Linked DNA regions of Tomitella gaofuii. The protein of the gene in region 2 interacts with the protein of the main gene of each other region in a pairwise test. Links are inferred from orthologs where the notes say so. Each region holds a gene or a part of one and is shown on either strand. Other genes may lie near its edges.

Region 1 (6,502 bases), 2.2 Mb from region 2 along the record:
GCCGCATCTGCTCGAGCGCCGTCACCGCCAGCGCCCCGGCGGGCTCGGCGATGACCCCCTCGGTCTGGTAAAGGTCCAGCATCGCGGTGCACACCGCGCCCTCGTCCACCTGCAGCATGGCGATCCCGCCACCGTCGGCGCGCGGGACGGTGGTCGTGACCATGGGCAGCGACGCGTGCGTCACCACGTGCGCGCCGGCCGCCAGCAGCACGTCGTAGGGCAACGCTCCCACCCGCCGCACCGCGGCGCCGTCGACGAACGGGTCCACCTCGGACAGCGTGACCGGCCCGCCGGCGGCGAGCGCCGCCGTCATGGAGGCCGCACCCGCCGGCTCCACACCCGCCACGTACACCCCGGGGGCGCGGTCATGCAGGTAGGACACCAGCCCCGCCATGAGCCCGCCGCCGCCCACCGGGACCACCACCGTGTCCGGCGCCCCGCCGAGCTGTTCGACGATCTCCGCCGCCACCGTGCCCTGGCCGGCGATGGTGCGGGGGTCGTCGAAAGGCGGGACGATCGTCGCGCCCGTACGCTCCGCGTCCGCCTGGGCCGCGGCCGACGCGGCGTCGAACGTCGTCCCGGTCACCACCAGCTCGACGTACTCGCCGCCGTGGGCGCGGATGCGATCCCGCTTCTGCTTGGGGGTGTTCGTCGGCACGTAGATCCGGCCGTGGATGCCCAGCGAACGGCAGGCGTAGGCGACGCCCTGCGCGTGGTTGCCCGCGCTCGCGGCCACCACACCCGCGGCACGCTCGTCGTCGGCGAGCTGCACCATCAGGTTGAACGCGCCGCGGATCTTGTAGGAGCGGACCCCCTGCAGGTCCTCGCGCTTGAGGAACACGCGCGCGCCGGTGGCCGCCGACAGACGCTCGCAGTACTGCAGCGGAGTGCGCACGACGACGTCGGCGATGCGCGCGGCGGCCGCGTCGATGTCGCCCGCCGCGGGCAGCTCGCCCCGCCCGCCGCGCGCCCCGGAACCTGCCTGCGTCTGCTCGTTGGTCGTCACAACCCCCGATTCTCGCACCCCCGCGGGCGCGCCCGCAGGCCGGTCTCAGGCGCCCAGGCAGCCGGCGCCGAGCAGCGCCTTGAGATCGCCCATGAGCGCCGAGGTGGGATCGACGCGCAACCGCTCGTCCAGACGGAACAGACGCACCCTGTCCCCTTCGCCGCTGACGAGCCGCAGGTGCACATCCGAGGTGCCCGGGTGCCGCGTGAGCACCTGGCGCAGTGTCTCGACCTTGTCGGGGGTGCACATGCGCGTCGCCATCGTCACCGCCAGCGGCCGCGCCACGCCCACCGACGACAGGTCCGGCACCGCCAGGTCGTTGACGATGAGCGAGCGCCGCTCGTCGCGCTCGGAGATGCGCCCCTTGAGCAGGACGATGGCGTCGTCGGCGACGTCCATGCCCAGCACCGAATAGGTCTTGGGGAACAGCAGCACCTCGATGCCGCCGGTGAGGTCCTCGAGCTGCGCCGACGCCCACGGCAGGCCCTGCTTGTTCACCCGCCGGTTGACCGACGAGAGGATGCCGCCCACCGACACCTGTGTGCCGTCCTTGACCTTGCCCTCGAGGATCGCGGGGATGGACGTGTCCGATTGGGCGGCCAGAACGTGCTCGACACCGTTGAGCGGGTGGCCGGTGACGTACAGGCCGAGCATCTCGCGTTCGAGGGCCAGCCGGTGCTTGGTCTCCCATTCCTCGTCGGGCACGGGGATGTCGAACACCGAGGAGTTCTCCTCCGCGGCTCCGTCCCCGCCGAACAGGTCGAACTGACCGATGGCCTCGGCCTTCTTGGTGCCCATCACGGCGTCGACGGCGTCGGAGTGCACCAGCAGCAGCCCCTTGCGCGGATGCCCGAGCGAGTCGAAGCCGCCCGCCTTGATCAGTGACTCGATGGCCTTCTTTCCGCAGGCCGCGGCGTCCACCTTGCCCAGGTAGTCCGAGAATCCGGTGAACGCGCCCTTCTGCTCGCGCGCCGCGATGATCGACGACACCACGTTGGTGCCCACGTTGCGCACGGCGGACAGGCCGAAGCGGATGTCCTCGCCGACCGACGCGAAGTACGTCCCGGACTCGTTGACGTCCGGCGGCAGCACCGTGATGCCCAGGTGCCGGCAGTCCGCGAGGTAGACGGCGGCCTTGTCCTTGTCGTCACCCACCGACGTGAGCAGGCCCGCCATGTACTCGGCCGGGTAGTTCGCCTTCATGTAAGCGGTCCAGTAGGAGACGAGCCCGTAGCCGGCGGCGTGCGACTTGTTGAACGCGTAGCCGGCGAACGGGAGGATCGTGTCCCACAGGGCCTTGATGGCCTCCTTGGAGTAGCCGTTGTCCTGCATGCCCTTCTCGAAGCCCTCGAACTCGGCCTCGAGCACGGACGCCTTCTTCTTGCCCATGGCCCGGCGCAGGATGTCGGCTCGGCCCAGCGAGTACCCGGCCACCTTCTGCGCGATCTGCATGATCTGCTCCTGGTAGACGATCAGGCCGTAGGTGTCGGCCAGGATCTCTTTGAGCGGCTCCTCGAGCTCCGGGTGGATGGGCGTGACCTTCTGGCGGCCGTTCTTGCGGTCGGCGTAGTCGTTGTGGGCGTTCATGCCCATCGGTCCGGGCCGGTACAGCGCCAGCACGGCGACGATGTCCTCGAACCCGGTGGGCTGCATGCGCCGCAGCAGGTCGCGCATGGCGACGCCGTCGAGCTGGAACACGCCCAGCGTCTCGCCGCGCGCCAACAGCTCGTAGGTCTTCGCGTCGTCCAGCGGCAGCGTGTCCAGGTCCAGCTCGACGTCGCGGTTGGCCTTGAGGTTGTCGAGCGCGTCGCCGAGCACAGTGAGGTTGCGCAAACCCAGGAAGTCCATCTTGAGCAGGCCGATCGCCTCGCACGACGGATAGTCCCACCCGGTGATGATGGCGCCGTCCTGGGCGCGTTTCCACAGCGGGATCGCGTCCATGAGGGGCTCCGAGGACATGATCACCGCGCACGCGTGCACGCCCGCGTTGCGGATCAGCCCCTCGAGGCCCAGTGCGGTGTCGTAGATGGTGCGCACATCGGGATCGGTCTCGACGAGCGCGCGCACCTCGGCCGCCTCCGCGTACCGCTCGTGCTCCGGGTCGGTGATTCCGGCGACGGAGATGTCCTTGGCCATGACCGGCGGCGGCAGGGCCTTGGAGATCCGGTCGGCGATCTGGAAGCCGGGCTGGCCGAAGTGCACGCGGGCGGCGTCCTTGATGGCCGCCTTGGTCTTGATCGTGCCGAACGTGATGACCTGGGCCACCTTGTCCTCGCCCCAGCGGTCGGAGGCGTAGCGGACCATCTCGCCGCGGCGGCGGTCGTCGAAGTCCATGTCGATATCGGGCATCGACACGCGCTCCGGGTTGAGGAACCGCTCGAACAGCAGGCCGTGCGGCAACGGGTCGATGTTGGTGATGCCCAGCGCGAAGGCCACCAGCGAGCCGGCCGCCGACCCGCGGCCCGGCCCCACGCGGATGCCCACCTCGTGCGCATGCCGCACCAGGTCGCCGACCACGAGGAAGTAGGCCGGGAACCCCATCTGCTCGATGACGCCGATCTCGTAGTCCGCCCGATCCAGGTACGCCTGCGACGGCCCCGACGGGAAGCGGCGCCGCAGCCCGGCGGCCACCTCCTCGCGCAGCCACGAACCCTGCGTGTGTCCGTCGGGGACCGGGAAGATCGGCATCCGGTCGTGGTGGGTCCACACCTGCTCGTACGACTCGACGCGCTCGGCCACCAGCAGCGTGTTGTCGCAGGCGCCGGGGACCTCGTCGTCGAAGAGCGCACGCATGTCCGACGCGGGCTTGAGGTAGTAACCGTCGCCGTCGAACTTGAACCGGGTCGGATCGTTGAGCGTCTTGCCCGTCTGCAGGCACAGCAGCGCCTCGTGCGTTTGCGAGAAGTCCTGCTTGACGTAGTGGCAGTCGTTCGTGGCCAGTGGCGGGATCCCCAGCTGCCGGGAGATGTCCATCAGCCCCGAGCGCACGCGGCGCTCGATGGACAGGCCGTGGTCCATGACCTCCATGAAGAAGTTCTCTTCGCCGAAGATCTCCTGCCATTTCGCGGCGGCCTCGAGCGCCTCGCGCTCGTGCCCCAGCCGTAGGCGGGTCTGCACCTCGCCGGACGGGCACCCGGTGGTGGCGATGATGCCCTCGGCGTGCTCGGCGATGATGTCGGCGTCCATGCGGGCCCACTTGCCCAGCTGCCCCTCGATCGAGGCCAGCGACGACAGTTTGAACAAGTTGCGCAGACCCGTCGCGTTGCGGGCGACCATCGTCATGTGTGTGTAGGCGCCGCTGCCCGACACGTCGTCGGACTTCTGGCCGGGATCGCCCCACTTGATGCGCTTGGTGTTGAAGCGCGACTCCGGGGCAACGTAGGCCTCGATGCCGATGATCGGCTTGATGTCCGCCTTGACGGCCTGGTTGTAGAAGTCGCTGGCGCCGAACATGTTGCCGTGGTCGGTCATGCCCACGGCCGTCATGCCCAGCCGGTGCGCCTCCGCGAACAGCGCGTCGGTCTTGGCGGCCCCGTCGAGCATCGAATACTCGGTGTGATTGTGCAGGTGCACAAACGAACTGGAATCCCTCGACTGCACCGCGTCCGCCACGTCCTGCCCGGTCCTTTCGCCGACTGCGCCCGGCCGGCGGAGACCACCACCGGCTGCCGACGAGTCTAGGCCGTCGCCGACGTCGGCGTCCCACCCGTCCGCGCGCCGGATCGGCGCCCGTGGTCAGTCCAGGTACTGCACCGGCGGACGCACCGCGAAACGGCCGAACACCGCGTCCGCGGGCAGCGCCTCCACCGCCAGGACGCCCGGCCGGTCGGCGACCGCGCGCAGGTCGCCGAGGGTTCCGTGCACCACCAATGCCATCACGCACGCGCAGCCGCCGCGGAGCCCGTCGACCACCGCGGCCGCCGTGGTGCTCCCCGCCCCCGCTGCGTTCCCCGCCCCCGCTGCGTACCTGCCCGCCGCGGCGAGCCCCGTGCGCTGTGCGACGACGTCGGCCGCGCGGGACTGGGCGCGCGCCACCATCGCGGCCGGGTCGTCGGTGGCGGGGACCTGCACCGGAGTCACCGGCGTCTGCGCCCCGTCGACGGGCACGTGACTGAGCACCTCGGATATGCGCACCGGCGCCACCGCCCGCGCCGCGTCCTCCGCGCCCACGCCCTGGTCGAACGAGACCAGCGCCCAGTGCAGCGCCTCCGACGGGCCGTGCTCCGCGTCCGGCGTGCCGCGCGGCTGCAGGCTCGCCGCCGCGCGCGCCGTGTACTCCGCAGCGGTCTCGCCGGCGGCAGGGCCGAGCGCGTCCGTCGTCACGGGCGGGGGCGGGATCGGGTTGGCCTTGCCCACCAGGAACACCGCGATGACCACGGCGACGATCACCACCGCCGTCCACACCTCGGCGGGGACACGCCGCAGCGCCGTCACGCCGCCTCGCGCAGCGCGTCCAGCCCGTACTGCAGGTCGTCCGGATACTCGCTGGTGAACTCCGCCCAGCGGCCGTCCCCGGGGTGTGTGAACGCGAGCGACCGGGCGTGCAGCCATTGACGTTCGAGCCGCAGGCGCTTGGCCAGCACCGGGTCGGCGCCGTAGGTCATGTCGCCGCAGCACGGGTGGTGCACGGCGGCGAAGTGCACGCGGATCTGGTGGGTGCGGCCGGTCTCCAGGTGCACGTCGAGCAGGCTGGCGGCCCGGAACGCCTCCACCGTGTCGTAGTGGGTGACGCTGTGCTTCCCGTCGGACCGCACCGTGAACTTCCACTCGTTGCCGCGGGCGTGCCCGATGGGCGCGTCGATGGTGCCGCTGGACGGATCCGGGTGCCCCTGGACCAGCGCGTGGTAGCGCTTGTCCACGGTGCGCTCCTTGAACGCGCGCTTGAGCCGGGTGTAGGCGACCTCCGAGGTGGCCACCACCATGACTCCCGAGGTGCCCACGTCCAGCCGATGCACGATCCCCTGGCGCTCGTGCACGCCGGAGGTGGAGATGCGGAATCCCGCGGCGGCCAGCCCGCCGACCACCGTGGGCCCGGTCCAGCCGACGCCCGCGTGCGCCGCGACTCCCACGGGCTTGTCCACGACCACGATGTGCTCGTCGGAGTAGAGGATGTCCATGCCGGGGACCGGTTCGGCGTCGATGGTCGGCGGCCGCTCAGGTTCGGGCATGTCCACGTCCAGCCACACGCCGGCGCGCAGCCGGTCGGACTTGCCGCAGGCGGCGCCGTCGATGCGCACCGAACCGGACTCGGCCAGGTGTGCCACCGCCGTGCGCGACAGTCCGGTGAGCCGGGCGAGCGCGGCGTCGAGCCGCATCCCGTCCAACCCGTCGGGCACGGGGATCGTGCGGGTATCAGGCATCGCGGGGCAGGTCCTTCCCGTCGGTGGTGTCGGCAGGCCCGGCGGCGTCGGACCCGGCATCGTCTGCGGAATCCGCTTCGTCTGCGGTGTTGGCATCGGACGCAGTGTCGGAATCGGATGCGGTCTCGGCATCGGA
Region 2 (7,578 bases):
TGCGCCGAAGGCGATGTCCTCGGCGGACACGGCCGCACGTCCGCCGGGGCCGTGCCCTGGATCGGATTCCGGCTCCATCTCGTCGTCCGCCGGCACCGGCCGCGTGCGGAACCCTCCCGGCACGCTGATCAGCCACTGCCCGGTCACGTTCGATGACCAGCATTCCGCGTAGCCCGCCAATACCGCGACGTCCCACAGGCGCCATGTCTTGAGCTGGTGGTGCATCTTGCACAGGCAGTGCAGGTTCTGCGGCACCGTCCAGCCGCCTCGTTCCGGAGCGTCGTGGTCGAAGGGGACCACATGGTCGATCTCGCACCGCCGTGCCGGCACAACACAGCCGGGATGCCGGCAGTGCCCGTCACGCGTGCGCACCTCGCGGGCGATGCCACGGGCAGGCTTGTAGGTGAGCGCGCCCGGCGGCGGCGTGGAGTATCCGCCGTGCCCGTCCGGGTGGATGCCGGAACCCATGCCACGGCACGCCGCCACGCGCCAACGGATCGTGTCGATGAGCCGCCCGTCACCGATGACCGGGACGGTCCTCAGCGCGGGGATCCGCGCATGCCGAAGCGGAGTCGACGGTGCCGGACGCGGAAGCCCTGCCGCAGCGCCCGCCGTGGCGGGGAGAGTCCGCTCGCCCATGGAATCGATCTCGCGCTGCAGGCGGTTCTCCTTTGCCTGCCAACGCTCGTAGGCCGCTTCGATGAAAGCGATGTACTCGGGGTCCTCGAGCTCTGGATCGTAAGAGCCGTCGTCGGGTTCATCTCCCCCATCCTGATCGACCCGGTCCTGGCCGCCGGCACCCTCGAGACGGTCTTCTCCCCCGTCACTGCGATCCGCCGCGCGGCCGCCGGCGTCCGACGGGTTCCGGCCGCCGCCGCATCCCGGCTGCGGGTTGTGCGCCAGCCAGTGTTCCGCGAGGTGCTTCGCCTCCGCGAACACCAGTTGCCACGTCGCGCTCTCAGACAGCATGCGTGCGTACTCTGCGCAGATGGGGCCGTACCCTTCGAGATGCCCCGGGGTGTCCGTCAAATGTGCGAGCGTGGCCAGGTCCACATGCACATACACGTGAACGCGGCGCTGCGCTCCCACCCGGCCACCCGCAGTAGCGACGTCGCCGGTGCTCTCCGGGGTCGGCGAAGCGGGCTCCGCGTCGCATGCGGCATCGCGATCCGCCGGCGCAACCTCGGAACGGACCGATTCAGCCGGTCCCACGCATGGATCCGGACGCCTGGCCTCCTTGCACTCCGGCCGCCCGCACCTGCATTCGAGCCTGTCGGCTCCCAGCGCCATCGCGACCACCGCATCGGCCCGCCGCGTGGCGCGATCCCGAGGGTCGGTGGCGCAGACCGAACTCGCCAGAGCGTCGATGGCCTCGTCGACGACGACCGCCTCATCGGCGGCGAGATACGCGCGGACGTCCGCCATTCCACTGGTGCGCCGTGCGACGGTGACGCGGCGGCGCGAACGCTCACGCGCGTGCAGCCGTTCCGCCATCCGGGGGTCGCGTTCCATCAGTAGCCGCTCGACCTCGAGCGTCAGCGCACCGGGCGCAAGCAGCCGGGCAGAAGCGGCGATCTCCTCGTCGAGAGCCTCGATGATGTCCGGATCCACTTGGGCGAACCCGTGATACAGCACGGCGAGATGCGCATAGTCGATCAGGCCGGCGAGGGCCGCGTCCCGCACCGCGGTGAGGTGAAGCTGCAGCAGCGCCGCGATCCCGTAATGCACCTCCGCCATGTGCATCGTGCACGTCGACGCCGCGGCGACCTCCGAGAGCGCTGTGCGGCGGGCACGCCCCGCGCTCGTGCCGGAGCGCTGCAGCATCGCACAGCGCGTATCGACCAGATCACGCACACCGAGCAGACGTCGTGCCGCTGCGGCATTCTCGTCACGCTGGTGCGTCAGCATCAACTCACGACACCACTCCGGCAGCATCGCCTCCATGCGGCCTTCGACCACCCCGGCAGCGCCGCGCTCAAGCCCCCCGAACCCCACCCCGTTCATGTGTTCTATAGTACACGCATTCGATCGTCCAGCCTCCGGAATCTCGGAACTGCACTCGATCCCGGTGCAGCGCAGCGGTGTCGGGACGACTCACTCGTCGATCGGCGTGGCTCCGAGCGTCCCGCGCAACAACTCCACCGCCGCCTCCTCAGGGTCCCGGCGCTCTGCGGTCACCCCCGGTCCGGCGGCCGCTTCGGCCATCATCTCCTCTTCGGCCGCCGCTTCGTCGAAGGGCGGTGCAGAGCCCTCCTCCGGCGGGGCGTCCTCGTCGCGCGGAGCCGCGGCGCCCGCGTCCTGCGGACCGTCCCCCGGTTCGACAGGAGTCGAACCGCCGGTGCCGGCCGGCGTGGCCGCCACCTCCGCGGACCGGGCCGTGGTGTGTGCCGGCGGAGCCTTGAGGTGCGGCTCCCTCGCCCCGCACGGGAGCGGGTTCGGCGCGCGCCGCCTGACTCGGCCGCGAATAACCCTGCGGCGCCTGCGCACCGGCCTGCGCCTGCCGCGAAGCCCGCTGTGCACGGGTGGTCTGCGGCGGCCCCCCGGCCTGTGCCGGCCCGCTGTCGTTCTCCACGGCAAGCCGCCATTCGCCGCCGTACACGTGCCCGATCGCCTCGCGGATGAGCTGTGCGTTGTGCGGCTCGGCAAGCCTGGTGGCCAACGGCGGGGACGGGTGCGCGAGCACCACCACGTCGTCGTCCACGCGCTTGACCACTGCTTCCGCCAGCATCACCTCGACGGTGCGGCTGCGCGAACGGATCGCCGCGCGCACCTCCGGCCATGCGGCGCGGACGGCCACCGCGTCGGGACGGCCTCCCGCCGCAGCCTGCTCCTCGGGCGGCTGTGGCGCTTCAGGCGCCTGCGGCTCGTCCTCGACGACGGGACCGGGCGCATCGGCCTGCCCTGCGGGAGCAGATTGCACGGGGGCCGGATCCGGTGCATCCGGCTGCTCGGCCGTCGCGACCGCACTGGTGGGTTCATCGACAGCCGGTTCCGCGACTGCCGGCTCCTCGATGACCGGCGCCGTGGGCACGGGAGCGGGTGCCGTGTTCTGCGGTGCCGTGGGCTCGGGGACTGCGCTCTTCTCCTGCGGCGGGTCGTGCCGCGGCGGCGCGGTCTCCTGAGTGGCCCGGCGCTGCGACGGGCGGACGAAGCGCGGCACCGGCCGCTCCTCACCGCTACCGCCCGATTCCGGAGCACCCCCGGCCGGGGAACCGGACACGGCTGCCGCACCCGCACCCGCGGAACCTGCCGGCGCCGCGACACCGGCACCCCCTCCGCGTTCGAGGCGTTCGATCCGCTGCAACATCGCCGACGACTCGTCGGACGCCGCGGGCAGAAGCAGCCGCGCGCACATCACCTCCAGCAACAGGCGCGGGGCGGTGGCGCCGCGCATGTCCGTGAGCGAATCGTGGACGACCTCCGCGTACCGGGTGAGCGTGGCGGGACCGATGCGCTCGGCCTCCTCACGCATGCGTTCCAGCGCGTCCCCCGGGGCGTCGACGAGCCCGCGCTCCCCGGCGTCGGGCACCGCCCGCAGCACGATGAGATCCCGGAGTCGGTCCAGCAGGTCGGACGCGAAGCGACGCGGATCGAGCCCGGCCTCGATCAGCCGGTTGACCGTCTCGAAGATGGCCGCTCCATCGTCCACCGCGAGCGCGTCCACGGCGTCGTCGATCAAGGCGACGTCCGTGACCCCCAGCAAAGCCAGCGCACGACCGTAGGTGATGCCCTCCGGCCCGGCGCCCGCCAACAACTGGTCGAGCACGCTGAGCGTGTCACGCGGCGAACCTCCGCCCGCGCGGATGACGAGCGGATACACCGCGTCCTCCACGGTGACATGCTCCTGCTCGCAGATGCGGTCGAGCAGTCCGCGCATCACCATCGGCGGCAGCAGCCGGAACGGATAGTGGTGGGTGCGCGACCGGATCGTCGGCAGCACCTTCTCGGGCTCCGTGGTGGCGAACACGAAGATCAGGTGCTCCGGCGGCTCCTCGACGATCTTGAGCAGCGCATTGAAACCGGCATTGGTGACCATGTGGGCTTCGTCGACGATGAACACCCGGTAACGCGACTCCGCCGGCGCGTAGAAGGCCTTGTCACGCAGGTCTCGGGTGTCATCCACGCCGCCGTGGCTGGCCGCGTCGAGCTCGACGACGTCCAGGTTGCCCGCCCCTCCGGGCCCCAGGGCGACACACGACCGGCACACGCCGCATGGTGTGGCCGTCGGGCCCTCCACGCAGTTCAGCGACCGGGCGAGGATGCGCGCGGACGACGTCTTGCCACAGCCGCGCGGCCCCGAGAACAGATAGGCATGGTTGATCCGCCCCGACTCCAGGGCCGCGCTGAGCGGCTCTGTGACGTGCTCTTGTCCCACGACCTCCGCGAAGGCCGCCGGTCGATACTTCCGGTAAAGCGCCACGCGCTGAGACTACCGGCCGCCGCCGACATCGCTCAGGCTCCGTACCCGCCGTCCACGTCCAGCTTCTGCCCCGTGATGAAGCCGGCACGGTCCGACGCGAGGAACCGCACGGCCTCCGCGATGTCGGCGCACGTGCCGAACCGGCGCAGAGGGGTGTTGACGCGGGCCGCTTCCAGGGCGGCGTCGTCCAGGTCGCCCGCGGCGGCCAGGGCCTGCGCCATCCCGTCCGACAGCATGCCCGGGCCGACGCAGTTGGCACGCACACCAAACCGGCCCTCCTCCACCGCCAGCCCTGTCACGATCGCCTCCACCGAGGCCTTGGGCACCACCGACATGCCGTCACGGACGGCGAAGCGCCGGCCTGCGGCCGAAGTCACCGCGACGATCGATCCGCCCGATTCGCGCAGCGCCGGCAGGAATGCGTGGGCGACGGCGAAGAACGCGGCACTGTCACCGACGAGCACATCACGCATCTCCGCCGGTGCGACGCGGCTGAGATGCCGTTGCCGCACCAAAGGGCCTGCCGCATAGACCACTGTGCGGATCGCGGCGAACCTGCGACCCGCATCCTCCGCGAACGCCGCCACCGCGTCGAGGTCGGCGAGGTCGAGCGGCAACGCGGCCGATTCCGCGCTTGCACCCGACGCCGCACCGGCCTCGGCGAGCAGCGTGTCCGCCCGTCCCCTGTTGCGGTGGTAGGTCAGGCACACCGGTGCGCCGTCCCGCAGGAACGCCCGGACGACGGCGCTGCCGATCCCGCCGGTTCCGCCGATGATCACGACTGCGCCGTCTCCGCCCGCCGATGGCGTGCCCGTCAACCCCGTCACCCGTCCTTCCCCTCCCCGGCCGCAGTACATCACGTGACTCCCGCGCGCCAGCACCGACCATGTGATGCTCAGCATATCCGTCCATCGACGAGTTCTCCGCCGGAAACCACGGACACGGTGCGGATTCAACAAATGGATTCCGAACGATCGAAACCGCATACCGTACCATGCAGTAACACGCCTCCACAAATTGCGTCGTCAGGAAAGGACGACCGGAAGTCGACAGTTGATACAGTCCGAATGCAGTGCATCCGCCGGACCGTCGGCGACCGCCTATTCGGACACGTGAACCGGAAGGGTCGCCGCGGGAATCCGGGCGGCATCTGCACGGACCCTATTGGCCCGGGGCCGCTCACGCGCGCACCGATCTGCGCGAGGCAACCCGTTTGCCCCGCACAGACCGGTGCCGACCGGTGCCCGCATCCCCTCCGAGGGGGCGGCGCGCCCGGCAGCGGCGCCCCCTGACGGAGGACATGTGCACCCACTCAGCGCGACAACAACGATCTTATTGCTCGTAGCATTTTTCGGAATCACCTTTCTGCTCACCCTGACAATCCGCGAAAAGAAAGAGAACGCCGACGGATTCATGGTGTCCAACGGCGCCGTCGGTTTCGGGCTCTCGTCGTCGTCGATGACGGCGACGTGGATCTGGGCGGCATCGTTCTACGCCGCCGCCACCGCGGGCTACAAGTACGGAATCTCGGGCCCCATCCACTACGGCTTGTGGGGCGCGTTGATGATCCTGTGCATCTACCCGTTCGGCAAGAGGTTCCGCAAGATCGCGCCGCACGCGCACACCCTGGCCGAGGTGATGCACGCACGGCACGGCACTTCCAGTCAGCTCCTGCTGGCGGTGTCCAACGTGGTCGGCAGCATCATCAGCATCACCGCCAACTTCACCGCCGCCGGCGCGCTGGTCTACATCCTCACGCCGTTCAGCTTCACCACGGGCGTTCTCGTGGTGGCCATCGGCATCCTGTCGTACAGCATCTGGTCGGGCTTCCGCGCCGCGGTGCTCACCGATGCCGCGCAGCTCGTCGCGTTGATGGGCGCCGCGGTCGTCATCATCCCGGTGATCTTCTTCGCCGCGGGCGGCCCGGACATGCTCCGCGGCGGGCTTGATTCGTTCTACGACGCGGGCAACCCCGATATGGCGAACTTCTTCTCCATGGACGCCTTCCTGTACCAGGGCGCGCCCTACATGGTCGCCGTGCTCGCCTACGCGATCGGCAACCAGACCATCGCCCAGCGACTGTTCGCGGTACGCCAGGACAAGATCAAATCGACGTTCGTCACCGCCACCTTCGGTTACGCCGGCACCGTCATCGGTCTGGGCATGCTGGGCATGCTCGCCGCGATGATCGGGCTCAAGCCCACCGACGGGGACACCAACAACCTCATCCCCGACATGGCCGTGGAATTCCTTCCCGGCGTCCTCATCGCCGCGCTGTTCATCATGGTGATCGGCTCGCTCGCGTCCACCGCGGACTCCGACCTCTCGGCCCTCGCCTCGATCACGATGGCCGACATCTACGGCAAGAACCTCGCTCGCGGCAAGGTCAACCCGGGCACGATGCTGCTCATCGGCCGTCTGACGATGGTCGCGGCGACCGCGGCCGGCGTGATGTTCGCGTTCGCAAGCTTCGACATCCTGGACCTGCTCGTGTTCGTCGGCGCCCTGTGGGGTGCGCTGGTGTTCCCGGTGATCGTGAGTTTCTACTGGCGGCGCATGACCAATGTCGCGTTCACGGTGTCGGTGGTCGTGGCGCTCGTGTTCTTCCTCATCGCCCGCTTCACCTTGATCCCCATGGTCGGTGCGCAGGCGGTGCTGTTCGAGATCCTGGCCGCCGCCGGTGCCGCCGTCGTCGTGGGCCTGCTGGTGTTCGGCATGCTCGGACGCATCGCAGGATTCGTTTCCGGCACCGTCATGCTCCTGACGATGCTGCCGTTGTTCATCGGGTTCCTCCGCGACTACGAGGTGCTGCTGGGGTCGCTCGTCTCCTACGGGGTCAGTGCGATCGTGTGCAGCGCCATCAGCATGCGGAACAAGGAGCTGTTCGACTTCGACGTCATCGATGAGCGCGTGGTGCTGTTCCAGCAGGAGCAGGAGGAGATGCGCAAGCAGGGCGAGGACGCGGTCCGTGCCGCTGCGTCGGGCGCGCGCCCCGAAGCGACTCCCCAGGCCGCCGCGGGCGGGACCGCCGTCGCGACGCTGGAGCGCGATGAAGCCGCCACGGCCGAGTCCGGAGCCGACGGTTCCGAAACCACAAACGACACCGAAGCCCTTGGAGGAGATGACAAGTGACCACAGTGATGATGACGATCTACATC

What was found. The genes of interacting proteins can lie anywhere in the genome.
Region 1: the proteins of H4F70_RS03140 (region 2) and dnaE interact in binary tests that used the Escherichia coli proteins (3 or more experiments, as listed by UniProt). The link is inferred for Tomitella gaofuii from one-to-one orthologs.

Annotation. Positions count from the first base shown.
Region 1 is NZ_CP059900.1:2,911,205-2,917,706, forward strand. The notes cover bases 852-4,956. They hold dnaE (DNA polymerase III subunit alpha), read right to left. Parts: upstream 4,619-4,956; coding sequence 1,052-4,618; downstream 852-1,051. Other genes in these bases: ilvA (threonine ammonia-lyase IlvA), read right to left, coding at 852-949; H4F70_RS13480 (hypothetical protein), read right to left, coding at 4,742-4,956. Outside these bases: more of ilvA, read right to left, coding at 1-851; more of H4F70_RS13480, read right to left, coding at 4,957-5,440; H4F70_RS13485 (RluA family pseudouridine synthase), read right to left, coding at 5,437-6,366; lspA (signal peptidase II), read right to left, coding at 6,359-6,502. UniProt on the Escherichia coli protein: DNA polymerase III is a complex, multichain enzyme responsible for most of the replicative synthesis in bacteria. This DNA polymerase also exhibits 3' to 5' exonuclease activity. The alpha chain is the DNA polymerase catalytic subunit.
Region 2 is NZ_CP059900.1:673,718-681,295, reverse strand. What follows is about bases 1,787-4,739. They hold H4F70_RS03140 (DNA polymerase III subunit gamma and tau), read right to left. Parts: upstream 4,421-4,739; coding sequence 2,153-4,420; downstream 1,787-2,152. Other genes in these bases: H4F70_RS03135 (SDR family NAD(P)-dependent oxidoreductase), read right to left, coding at 4,453-4,739; H4F70_RS03145 (HNH endonuclease signature motif containing protein), read right to left, coding at 1,787-2,004. Also shown: more of H4F70_RS03145, read right to left, coding at 1-1,786; more of H4F70_RS03135, read right to left, coding at 4,740-5,322; H4F70_RS03130 (sodium:solute symporter family transporter), read left to right, coding at 5,756-7,552; H4F70_RS20145 (putative transporter small subunit), read left to right, coding at 7,549-7,578. UniProt on the Escherichia coli protein: Part of the beta sliding clamp loading complex, which hydrolyzes ATP to load the beta clamp onto primed DNA to form the DNA replication pre-initiation complex.